One region of the Bacillus sp. BSL6 genome, then DNA from elsewhere that is predicted to be linked to it. Evidence: riboswitches for the same ligand, from Rfam matches in the RefSeq annotation. Region 1 holds a riboswitch; the other holds the start of a gene.
What was found. Region 1 has a riboswitch for FMN ahead of ribD (bifunctional diaminohydroxyphosphoribosylaminopyrimidine deaminase/5-amino-6-(5-phosphoribosylamino)uracil reductase RibD). Riboswitches for the same ligand answer to the same signal wherever they lie in the genome.
Positions count from the first base shown of each region.

Region 2: it holds a riboswitch for FMN, as region 1 does, so the genes downstream of both, RCJ96_RS07430 (ECF transporter S component) here and ribD (bifunctional diaminohydroxyphosphoribosylaminopyrimidine deaminase/5-amino-6-(5-phosphoribosylamino)uracil reductase RibD) in region 1, are expected to answer to the same signal.

Region 1 covers NZ_JAVGCW010000001.1:705,920-711,362, forward strand. The annotation lists gene ribBA (bifunctional 3,4-dihydroxy-2-butanone 4-phosphate synthase/GTP cyclohydrolase II) at 1-476, opposite strand, end outside; gene ribE (riboflavin synthase subunit alpha) at 489-1,133, opposite strand; gene ribD (bifunctional diaminohydroxyphosphoribosylaminopyrimidine deaminase/5-amino-6-(5-phosphoribosylamino)uracil reductase RibD) at 1,115-2,227, opposite strand; FMN riboswitch at 2,539-2,682, opposite strand; gene RCJ96_RS03965 (CDGSH iron-sulfur domain-containing protein) at 2,873-3,079, opposite strand; gene RCJ96_RS03970 (YqkC family protein) at 3,219-3,464, shown strand; gene RCJ96_RS03975 (alpha/beta hydrolase) at 3,475-4,398, opposite strand; gene RCJ96_RS03980 (GNAT family N-acetyltransferase) at 4,480-4,959, shown strand; gene RCJ96_RS03985 (LacI family DNA-binding transcriptional regulator) at 5,062-5,443, shown strand, end outside.
Region 2 covers NZ_JAVGCW010000002.1:240,005-245,447, forward strand. The annotation lists gene RCJ96_RS07415 (RecQ family ATP-dependent DNA helicase) at 1-1,066, opposite strand, end outside; gene RCJ96_RS07420 (helix-turn-helix domain-containing protein) at 1,056-2,117, opposite strand; gene RCJ96_RS07425 (ferredoxin) at 2,385-2,633, shown strand; gene RCJ96_RS07430 (ECF transporter S component) at 2,757-3,335, opposite strand; FMN riboswitch at 3,498-3,637, opposite strand; gene RCJ96_RS07435 (hypothetical protein) at 3,883-4,569, shown strand; gene RCJ96_RS07440 (peptidoglycan DD-metalloendopeptidase family protein) at 4,596-5,210, opposite strand; gene RCJ96_RS07445 (cob(I)yrinic acid a,c-diamide adenosyltransferase) at 5,295-5,443, opposite strand, start outside.

The sequences.
Region 1 (5,443 bases):
ACGCCAGCTGGCTCTGCTCCGCAGAGCTGTGCTAAATCGACAGCAGCTTCTGTATGACCAGCCCGGCGCAAGACACCACCTTCTTTCGCAATTAATGGAAAGATATGTCCGGGACGATTGAAATCAGCACCTTTTGATGCAGGATTTAACATTTCTCGTATCGTAGTTGCACGTTCGTGGGCACTAATCCCAGTTGTTGTAGAAACATGATCAATGCTCACTGTAAATGCAGTATGATGCGAATCTGTATTATGAGCTACCATTGGTTCTAATTGTAGACGTTCTGCGTACCCTTCTGTAATTGGTACACAAACGAGACCACGTCCATGTGTAATCATAAAGTTAATTGTTTCTGGCGTAATATACTCTGCTAAAGCGATAAAATCGCCTTCATTTTCACGGTTTTCATCATCACATACGATCACGACTTTTCCTTGTTTTAAATCTTCTAGAGCTTCTTCAATACGATGAAACATAATGCTTCCCCCTTATAGAAATCCGTTTTCTTGTAAAAAGTTTTCGGTCATTGAACCTGTTCGTTTTACAGGCTTAGTAATAAATCGTTCGATATATTTACCAATCATGTCACACTCAATGTTTACGATGTCACCGGCATTCTTTTCTCCGATAATAGATTCACTTACTGTGTGCGGGATGAGTGAAATTGTAATGGAAGATTCGTCTAGATCAAATATTGTTAAGCTCGTTCCATCAACAGCAATGGATCCTTTATGCAAACAATAGCGCAGCAGTTCATCAGAAATAGCTATTTTGTAATAGATGGCATTATAGTGTTGTTTTTTGTTTAATATCGTCCCAATGCCATCAATATGTCCTGAAACGAAATGTCCACCGAATCGTCCGTTTGCAGCCATTGCTCGCTCTAAATTTACTTTAGAGTGTAATTTGAGTAGGCGAAGTGATGTCGATTTCATCGTTTCGGGCATTGCATCCACTGTGAATGAAGTTGTTGTGAAACTCGTTACAGTCAAGCAAATACCGTTAACCGCGATGCTATCACCTAAGTGAACATCTGATAAAATTTTATTGGCATGAATCGTTAACTTCATCGCTTCGCCGCTTTGTTGCATGTTTGCAATCGTTCCTAATTCTTCTACAATTCCTGTAAACATTCCATCACCTCACTTCGGGCATGCGCAACAATTTTTATATCATCGCCAATTTGTTTCATCTCTTGAATTTCCAAGGAAAGTGCATCTTGTAATGTTGAAAAACCATTGCCGCCAAATAAAGTAGGGGCATTTTTTCCACCAATTAATTTTGGACTTATATAAGTTACAATTTCATTGAAATACTTTGTTTGTAAGAAACTTGCATGAACGGTTTGACCACCTTCGACGAAAAGAGAAAGAATTTGTTTTTCGCCGAGTAGGTGTAAAACATCCTGTATTTCAATCTGTTTCGTTTTCATTTGGAATATAGCTATATTTTCAGATTCATAAGAAGCTATTTTCTCTGGATTTACATCCGTACCAACTATAATCCATGTCGGTGCTAAACCATCTGTTATGACATGAGAAGATGGTGGCGTTCGTAAATGGGTATCTAAAATAACGCGTATAGGATTTTGCCCCCCGTTAGGAATTCTTGTTGTTAAATGCGGATTATCAGCTATAACTGTATTCACTCCAACAAGAATCGCATCGTGTGTATGACGATATTGATGAACATCAGCTCGTGCATCTTCACTTGTAATCCACTTACTTTCACCGGTTACGGTTGCTGTTTTTCCGTCTAAGCTCATCGCTGTTTTTATTGTTACAAACGGACGTTTCGTTTTCATGTAGTGAAAAAAGTAGCGATTTAATAAAACTGCTTCTGCTTCCAGAACACCGGTAGTTACTTCGATGCCAGCTTCCTCTAATCTTTTTTTTCCATTACCAGAAACGAGAGGATTGCAATCAAGAGTAGCAATTACAACCCGTTTGACTTCTTTTTTGATGAGCAATTCACAGCAAGGTGGTGTTTTTCCAAAATGGCTACATGGTTCAAGTGTTACATACACTGTGGCTCCTTTTGCTTTGTCACCAGCCATATGAAGAGCATGAACTTCTGCGTGTTCTTCACCAGCACGTAAATGAGCTCCCATACCGACGATATTTCCGTCTTTTACAACAACAGCACCAACCATAGGATTTGGACTTGTTTGCCCAGATGTTCCTTCTGCTAATTGCAGAGCAATCCTCATATATTCTTGATCTGTCATTTTCTTCACCTCTCCTAAAAAAATCAAAAAACCCCAAGGATTTTAATATCCTTGGGGCTTGGGAGACGTGATTTCTAGAAATATAGTTCGAATACGAAAGTATAGGAAAGAAACCTAACGATGATTGATATTTTGGCATAAGGAAGAAACCTAGCAAAAATATCAAATTTTTCAAACGCTAGTCGTATCTTTTTATTTCAGTATAGAAAGATAAGTATACAAAATAAAACATATATATAGATTTGAATTGAATCTATAAAAATATGCATACTGAAATAAAAGTGTATTCGCTATATAAAATTACTAGAAAACATATCCTTCTCCCATCCAGACTATACTGTCGGCCCTAGAGTTTCACTAGATCCACCGTTTTCGAGTTGAAAACGGGTCACGGACTTAGAAGTTTGCACTTCATCACCGCCGGTTGGGAATTTCACCCGACCCCGAAGGATGCTGTTTGCTCAAATTATAGCACAAAAAAAATAAAAGGCTAGTAAAAAGTATTCGAATGTGAAGAATTGTGTGAAAATATATGTAGGCTGAGATGGAGACAAAAGTATTAGAAATGTTGTAAGGAGAAGGGATATAACGGAGTTGCTAAAAAGAAAAAACATGCACAAAAAAATGTGCATGTCACATGTGAAATTATTCTGCCTCTGGTGCTCTAACAACAGATTCGAATTTACCTTTATGCGAAGCATCGCAATAAGGCATATTTTTTGATAAACCACAACGGCATAAAGAAAATGCCGGTTTTGCTGGGAATACATTCCCTTGTGAATCAACTAATTCCACGTCCCCTGTAACGCGAAAAGAGCCATTATCATTTACTTTAATTTGTACTTTAGCCAACGCTATCCCTCCTTCCCAAACGCTTAATTTCATCATATAATCAAGAGAAGTACTTGACAATATGAAAAGAGCACTTTCTTTGGAAGAGAAGAGAGTGTTATAATGTTTTTTATAACTGACTAGAGTAAGGTGACGAAAGATGGATAAACAATTACGTACATTACGAAATATTGCAAATGAGCGCACGTGGGCATCATTTTTGAATGATAATCATCCATATAGTTTGTTACACTGGTCCATTGCTGGTGTAGGACAAGAGTCAAAGGATGTTTGGTTACTGCAAGATGAGGTAACATTTCAAACGACAGAATTTCCAACGCTAGATGATGCAATAAAGTGGATTTCTGAAAATATGGAACAAGTTACAGACGTTTTAGCGCAATAAAAAAACAGGCTTATGCAAGCCTGTTTTTTGTTTCTTTTACATATGAGTTTAAAAATTGATCAACGGCTGCTTCATACTCTTCTTTATTTTCGTTATAAGAGCAAGCGTGTGCGCCGTGTTCTGCAATATAAAGTTGTTTATTGTTTTCCTTCGCTTCATAGAGCGCTTTCGTCATATCAGCTAAAATATAATCATCATCTTTACTATGAATAAAGAGGACGGGATTGTTAATGTTTTTTATACAATCGATTGGTGAAACTTCACGAATCGTATAACCGTCACGCACTTTTAAGAAAGCATTTGCTAAAGGTAATAAAGGCCATTTTGGTAAATGGAATTCAACCTTTAAACGGTGCTGTAATTGTCCGTAGAAATCAGAGAAAGGACAATCTGCAATATAGAAGTCAGCACCATCTTCTACAAGTCCTGCGTACTGAAGAAGTGTTGCAGCGCCCATCGATTCACCATGAATACCGAGTGTTATATTTGTTCCAAAACGACCTTTTAGCCAGTCAACTACAGATTTTAAATCATGCTTTTCATAGTAGCCATAGCTTGTTGTTTTTCCGCCAGTTTTACCATGACGACGATGATCATAAATAACGACATTATATCCTCTGTTTAAAAATAACCTTGCATATTTTACAGAGTTCATTTTATTTACAGTTACGCCGTGACAGAAAATCATAAACTTATTGGAATGACCAGCAGGAATGTAATATCCGTGAAGATCATATCCGAATTGCGAAGGAATATCAATTTCTTCTTTATGAAGAGCATCAAAATCCTCTATACGAAAATGTTTTTTCGTTTCTCTTTCGAGTATTTCTTCCTCTGTTTTTTTCTTTAAGTACATCACCTTATTTGTAAAGAAAATCCCAAGGGCAGTTATCGCACCTAGTATAGTAAACAATGCTGCAAAAAAACGTTTCATACTTTACCTCATCCTCCAAATACCGTTACATGTGATACACTTATATTGTATCACAAGGATAGAAAAGGGGAGAAATAGGAAATGGTGCATATACAAAAAATTACGCCAGCGATGAAAGAAACAATTCGAATGTTCATGTGTGAGAACTGGGGGAGCTCATTGATGGTTTCACGTGGTAAGGGACATCAGTTAGAAGAGTTGCCAGGATTTGTTGCGCTCTCAGAAGACAGAATAATCGGAATTGTAACGTATGAATTGATCGGAAATATGTGCGAAATTGTATCGTTAGATAGCTTTGAAGAAAGAAAAGGAATAGGGACAAAACTTGTGGATTGTGTATTAAGAGTTGCAGAAGAAGAACGGTGCAGGCAGGTTTGGCTTATAACAACAAATGATAATATGAATGCGTTACGTTTTTACCAAAAACGTAATTTTTTGATGACGAATTTATATGTAAATGCGGTGGAAGAGGCACGAAAAATAAAGAAAGAAATTCCGCGCATTGGGTATGATAATATCCCGATTTTACATGAAATTCAATTAGAATATAGTTTAGTGTAATGATGTAACAATTTTCAGAAATATAAATTATTAACCTTGACGAATATTGTAATTTAGGTTACCGTAAAATTGTAATCTATTACCATATTAAGGGGTGACGATGTGGCAACTATACGTGATGTTGCAAAATTGGCAGGTGTTTCAGTCGCAACCGTTTCACGAGTTATAAATGAAAAAGGATACGTTCATGAGGACACAGTAAAACAAGTAAAGGAAGCAATTGAGGAATTACGTTATAGGCCAAATAGTGCAGCAAAGCCACTATTTAAAGAGAATTCAACGATAATTGCATTACTTGTAGATAATCTATATGACCCATCAAACATCACTTTGCTACATTGTATTGAGGAAATAGCGTATAAAGAAGGATATCAAATTATTGTTTGTAATATAGAGAATAAAGATAGATACATACATATGTTGAAGGAAAATAACGTTGCAGGTGTTATTTTGACAAGATCCGTTTTTAAAAGTATAGGAGAAA
Region 2 (5,443 bases), on a different contig from region 1:
ATTGTATTTGCGACTGGCTTGGCAATTCATCTTCAATTATTGAAATTGGTAAATCGTGATCTAACGGACTGCATAGTAAAATAGCTATACTTGGTTCACCATCTCTTCCAGCTCTTCCGATTTCTTGTAAATAAGAAGCTATATTAGTCGGATAGTGAAAATGAATAATATATCTCGTGTTCGATTTATTTACTCCCATACCAAAAGCACTTGTACATATTACAAGCTGCAATTGGTCATTCATAAACTGCTGTTGAATTAACATACGCTCTTCATGTTCCATACCACCATGATAGAAAGCGACACCAGTAACGCCTTTTCCTCTTAAATATTCCGTTAAACGTTCTGTCCACGCTCTGCTTGAACAATATACAATCCCCGGCCCTTGTAAATACATCACCTGGTCCAAAAGCGCCTCTTTCTTCTCTTCTATCGTCTCTACAAATTGTACTTCCATTGCTATATTTGGACGATCAATAGAGTATACATGCTGCGTCACATTCTCCAAATTCAAACTCTCTGCTATATCTCGGAGTACATCTTTCGTCGCTGTTGCAGTTAATGCTAGCACCGTAGGAGACCCGATATTCTTAATAACTACATTTAGTTTTTTATAATCTGGTCTAAAATCATAACCCCATTGCGAAATACAATGAGCTTCATCCACAACAAATAATGAAATATGAACTTTCTTCAATTCTCTTATTAACAATTCCGACTGCAACATCTCTGGTGATACAAAAATAAATTTATAAGAAGCTAATCTTTTCATCGCTTCTCTTTTTTCCTGTAATGTCCGAAAACTATTAAATGCTATCACTCGGTTTTTCACAACATATTTTAATTGTGTAACCTGATCTTCCATCAAAGATAATAATGGTGATACAACAAGTACTGTCCCTTCTTGCATAAGCCCTGGAAGTTGATAGCACATAGACTTCCCTCTTCCGGTCGGAAGCATCGCTATAACATCTTTTCCTTCCAATAAATCTGTAATGACTCCTTTTTGACCTGGACGAAATTCAGAATATCCAAACCACCTATATAAATATTCCTCAAGTTTCATTTATACCCTCCATCCGCGCCAATACAAGACGAACTTCAAAATAAGAGATATCCTCTCCAACCGCTTGTTTCAACTCACGCAGCTTACGTGTTTGTAATGCATCAATTACTTCTGTTACTTTATCTATTTTGTCTTTTTCCATAAACATTTCAATTGAAAAATCTCTTTCTCGCAAAGCAATTTCAACAAAATGATCTTCTATCGTTGCAACCTTTAGATTTCTAATTGTCGCTATTTCTTCTAATGAGCGCCCTTGCCTCCAAAAATTATATGTTTTTTTCGTTGATAAACTAAATAATTCAGCTCTCTCATTTGGATAAGAGATAATCTCAGATAATAACGGAAATTCATTTTCATAATCGCGAACTTCTTGTATAAGGAAATGAATTGTACCCCAAAATAAAAAGTACACCCTGAAAACATCTCGTCTCGTAATTTCTGCTAACTGCTGCAATGTACAACCGATACGTTCATATCCTGTTAATCTATATGTTACAATCGTTGCTTCTACCACATCACATTTCCTTAAAAGAGTATATATTTCTTTCCATAATCCTTTTGCCAATTCACTACGCCTATACGGCATACCTGTTAAAAAGCGTTTCACCCAAACCATTATTTCTGTATCTTGTTGAATAGGAATAAACTTCGTATTATTCTGTTGTAAATTAGATATAGTTTGAATAATTAAGGATAATCTTTTCCAAAATGTTTCACCTAATTCACCATAGTGCAAACCATGTAAATGCGCTGGAAAAGCATACCCTTCCTCCCATGTATGTAACTGCATTTTACCTTTAGGTGTTAACAAATATGTATTTTCATGTATCTCTTGAATCAAATCTGCTTGCAACAACTTTGCAACTTCACGATCATATTCAGCTCTATTTAGCGATTTATATATTCCAAACAAAAAAGAAATTCGGAACATATTTCCATCTTGTAACGTTTGCGAAGAACGTTTTCCCTTTAATAAATAATAAATAGAAGAAACGGTCCTTTCACCATTCAATTGTTTTAAACAATACAATACAGTATATTGTAGTTGCATTACCGCTTCCACCTTTCAATCTAACTTAGTTACTCATTAAACTTATCATATTGGCAATATGTACTTGTATATATTCTATTGTACCAAACGAAATAACATTTACGTATTTTGAAAATCTTATGACATAATGCAGAAATTAGTTGACACTCTAATTGATAAGGATTATCATTATAATTTTATGTTGAAAAGTTTTAAAAACCGTTTTACAATAAGGTTATAATTTTTATGGCGAGCTTTTCACATACATATTATCAGGAGGGAAAAAAGATGGCAAAATATACAATCGTTGATAAAGATACTTGTATCGCATGTGGTGCTTGTGGCGCTGCTGCACCAGACATTTATGACTATGATGATGAAGGTATTGCATTCGTAACATTAGACGATAACCAAGGTATCGTTGAAATTCCAGATGTATTACTTGAAGATATGATGGATGCATTCGAAGGTTGTCCAACTGACTCAATTAAAGTTGCTGACGAATCATTCGACGGCGATGCTTTAAAATTCGAATAGTCTTTTATTAACTTCAAAAAATACCCCTCATTCCTTTGAGGGGTATTTTTTGTTTTCTATTTTCATTCTCCTTATTAAAAAACCATTAGTAGTTACATACTACTAATGGTTTTATTTTATATTTTATGCATTTTTCATTTTTGCAAACACCCATACTTTCAGGCGTGAGAATAACGCTACAAATACAATTGTCACAACAATTCCTTTAATCAAATTAAATGGTAAGATTGCCGTTACAACCGTTGTTTTTATCGCTTCGCTAGACATAGCTGGTGAATTTAAAAACCAAGTGTAAGCTGGGAATATGATGATGTAATTTAATACGCTCATAATAAGAGCCATTGTAATTGTCCCTAGCATTAATCCTGTCGTTAAACTCTTAACAGTACGATACTTCCTAAATAAGAAAGCTGCTGGTCCAATAAATAAACATCCTGCAATAAAGTTAGCAATTTCTCCAACTGGTACTCCCGTTAAACTCCCTTGAATCCCGTAATGTAAAATATTCTTTATCGCTTCTACAATTATCCCTGCAACTGGTCCGAAAATAATTGCAGCAATTAGAGCTGGTACATCACTAAAATCAATTTTTAAAAATGGCGGAAGCCCTGGGAATGGGAAATCCAACATCATCAGTAAATATGCAATACTACTTAGCATCGCTACACTCACCATCTGCACTACACTGTTTTTTTGTTTCATCTTTCTCTCTCCTTTTCCATCGATCATCTCATGGAAAGTGGAAAGGTTCTGCTATGCCTACTTTTTCATAGAACGAAAAAACCCTTTGTGTTTTACACAAAGGGAGAATTTAAGGCACATCAAACAGACGTTCAAATACTTATCTTTTTTGAACGCTTGAACCTCCATCTTCTCCCATCCAGACTGTACTGTCGGCTTTGGAATCACACCAAATCCTGCCTTAACGGCTCGCGGGCTTAGAACAAAATCACATATAGTTCATCACCGCCGGTCGGGATTTTCACCCTGCCCCGAAGATAGACCGATATTCTATTTTCCACTTCATTATACAACAACATGATCGTATTGTGAACAAAAAAAGTGTAACTTATTAAAAATAAGTTATTAATTTTACATAACCAAAATCATACATTATATTTTACAATACACCCCATATTTTTTAGTATTCGGCATTTCTCCTATGAATCCCCTAGTCATATATAATTAAAAGTGATAAGATGTTGAATTGTTAAGATAAGAACATTTTCTGGATTATGGAGGAAATGTCATGAAGAAAGAAAAGAGACACTCTATTCGAGAAACAATGAAAAAAAACTTAAGGAAAGAATACTTTTACTTAAAAAAAGAATTACTTTTCTACTGTCCAATTGATTTAGGCACATTCTCAAGTGAGACATACTATGCTGCTTTCGATGAAGATGGCATCAGTATTTATCAGTATGATAAAAAGACAGAAAGTAAATTAAAATTATGTGAGCGCCATCCATGGAAGAATTGGAATAAAGTGAAGGTTGATCATTATTTGACAACTTCACAATTTATTTTCCAAGGTGAGCGAAACTGGATATTATCCCTTTTCCAAAAAGGAAAAGAAGCTCAAAAAATAATCGAAGAGCATACATCTTTACAAACTGAAGTTGTTTCCCGCTCTTTCTTAAAAAAGCTTCCTGGTTTCCGTTCTAATGCACCATTGAATAAATACATCGGCAGCATTTGCTATACTGCACTCATTGCATTTTTATTAAAATGGATGATTCCATTTCAAGGACCACAAATCGCCCTGTACTCTATTTCAATCGGTTGTATGCTTCTTGGTTTACTTTGTTTGACAATTGGTTTAATTGAACCGACTATTGTACTATTTCGAACAAACGAAAAAACAAGAGCGAAAGTATTTTACTTATATAGCTACTTAGCTATTTCTGGATTTATATGTGTCTTTATTTTTTGGTAAAAAAGAGCTAGTAACTAGCTCTTTTTTTACTTTACATATAATTGTTGATTTGGATAAATGAGCTCTTGTTGCAACCCATTTTTTTCTTGAATTTCCTTAACGGACATTCTAAATTTCCGTGCAATGCTAACTAGAGTATCACCTTTTTGGACAACGTATAACGATGAAGAAACTGTTTCATTTCTTTGTTCATGTAAAACAAGCAATGGATTCATCGCATTCTTTTTTGCCATCGTCCATTTTCCTTGATGAACTTCTAAATGTAAGTGTGCACCTCGGGATTCTCCTGTATTTCCTACTTCTCCAATTATTTCTCCCTTTGAAATATAATCCCCTTGAACTACATATCTCTTATTTAAATGTGCATACACAGCCTCATATTCTCCATGTTTAATAAATATAACGTTTCCATAACTACTTGAATAATAAGACTTTGTTACCTTCCCTTCTTGAATAGCTGACACAGGCGTGCCGATCGGTGCCGCTATATCTATACCGTAGTGTTTTCCGTGCCTTGTCCCAAAATAATCACTTATCTGTCCTTCAACAGGCCATGCCCATTGATTTCCCTCTGCGTACACATGTAATTGAGATAAAAACAGTACTGTCAATAACATGACGCCGTATTTTAAAGCTTTCATATACATCCTCCGTTTTCTAATTACGACCATACCTTCTCTATTTTGGTATATTACAGAAAAAAGTATACAAAAAAAGAAAGTGAATCACTCCACTTCCTTCTCTTTCTTATCACGAAAAACGATTGCACTGCGATTATACTCTACATCTTTTACTTGTAATCGAGCGTTTATTACTCTAGCTACTGCAAATAAATAGTCAGATAATCTATTGACATACTTTAGAACAACTTCAT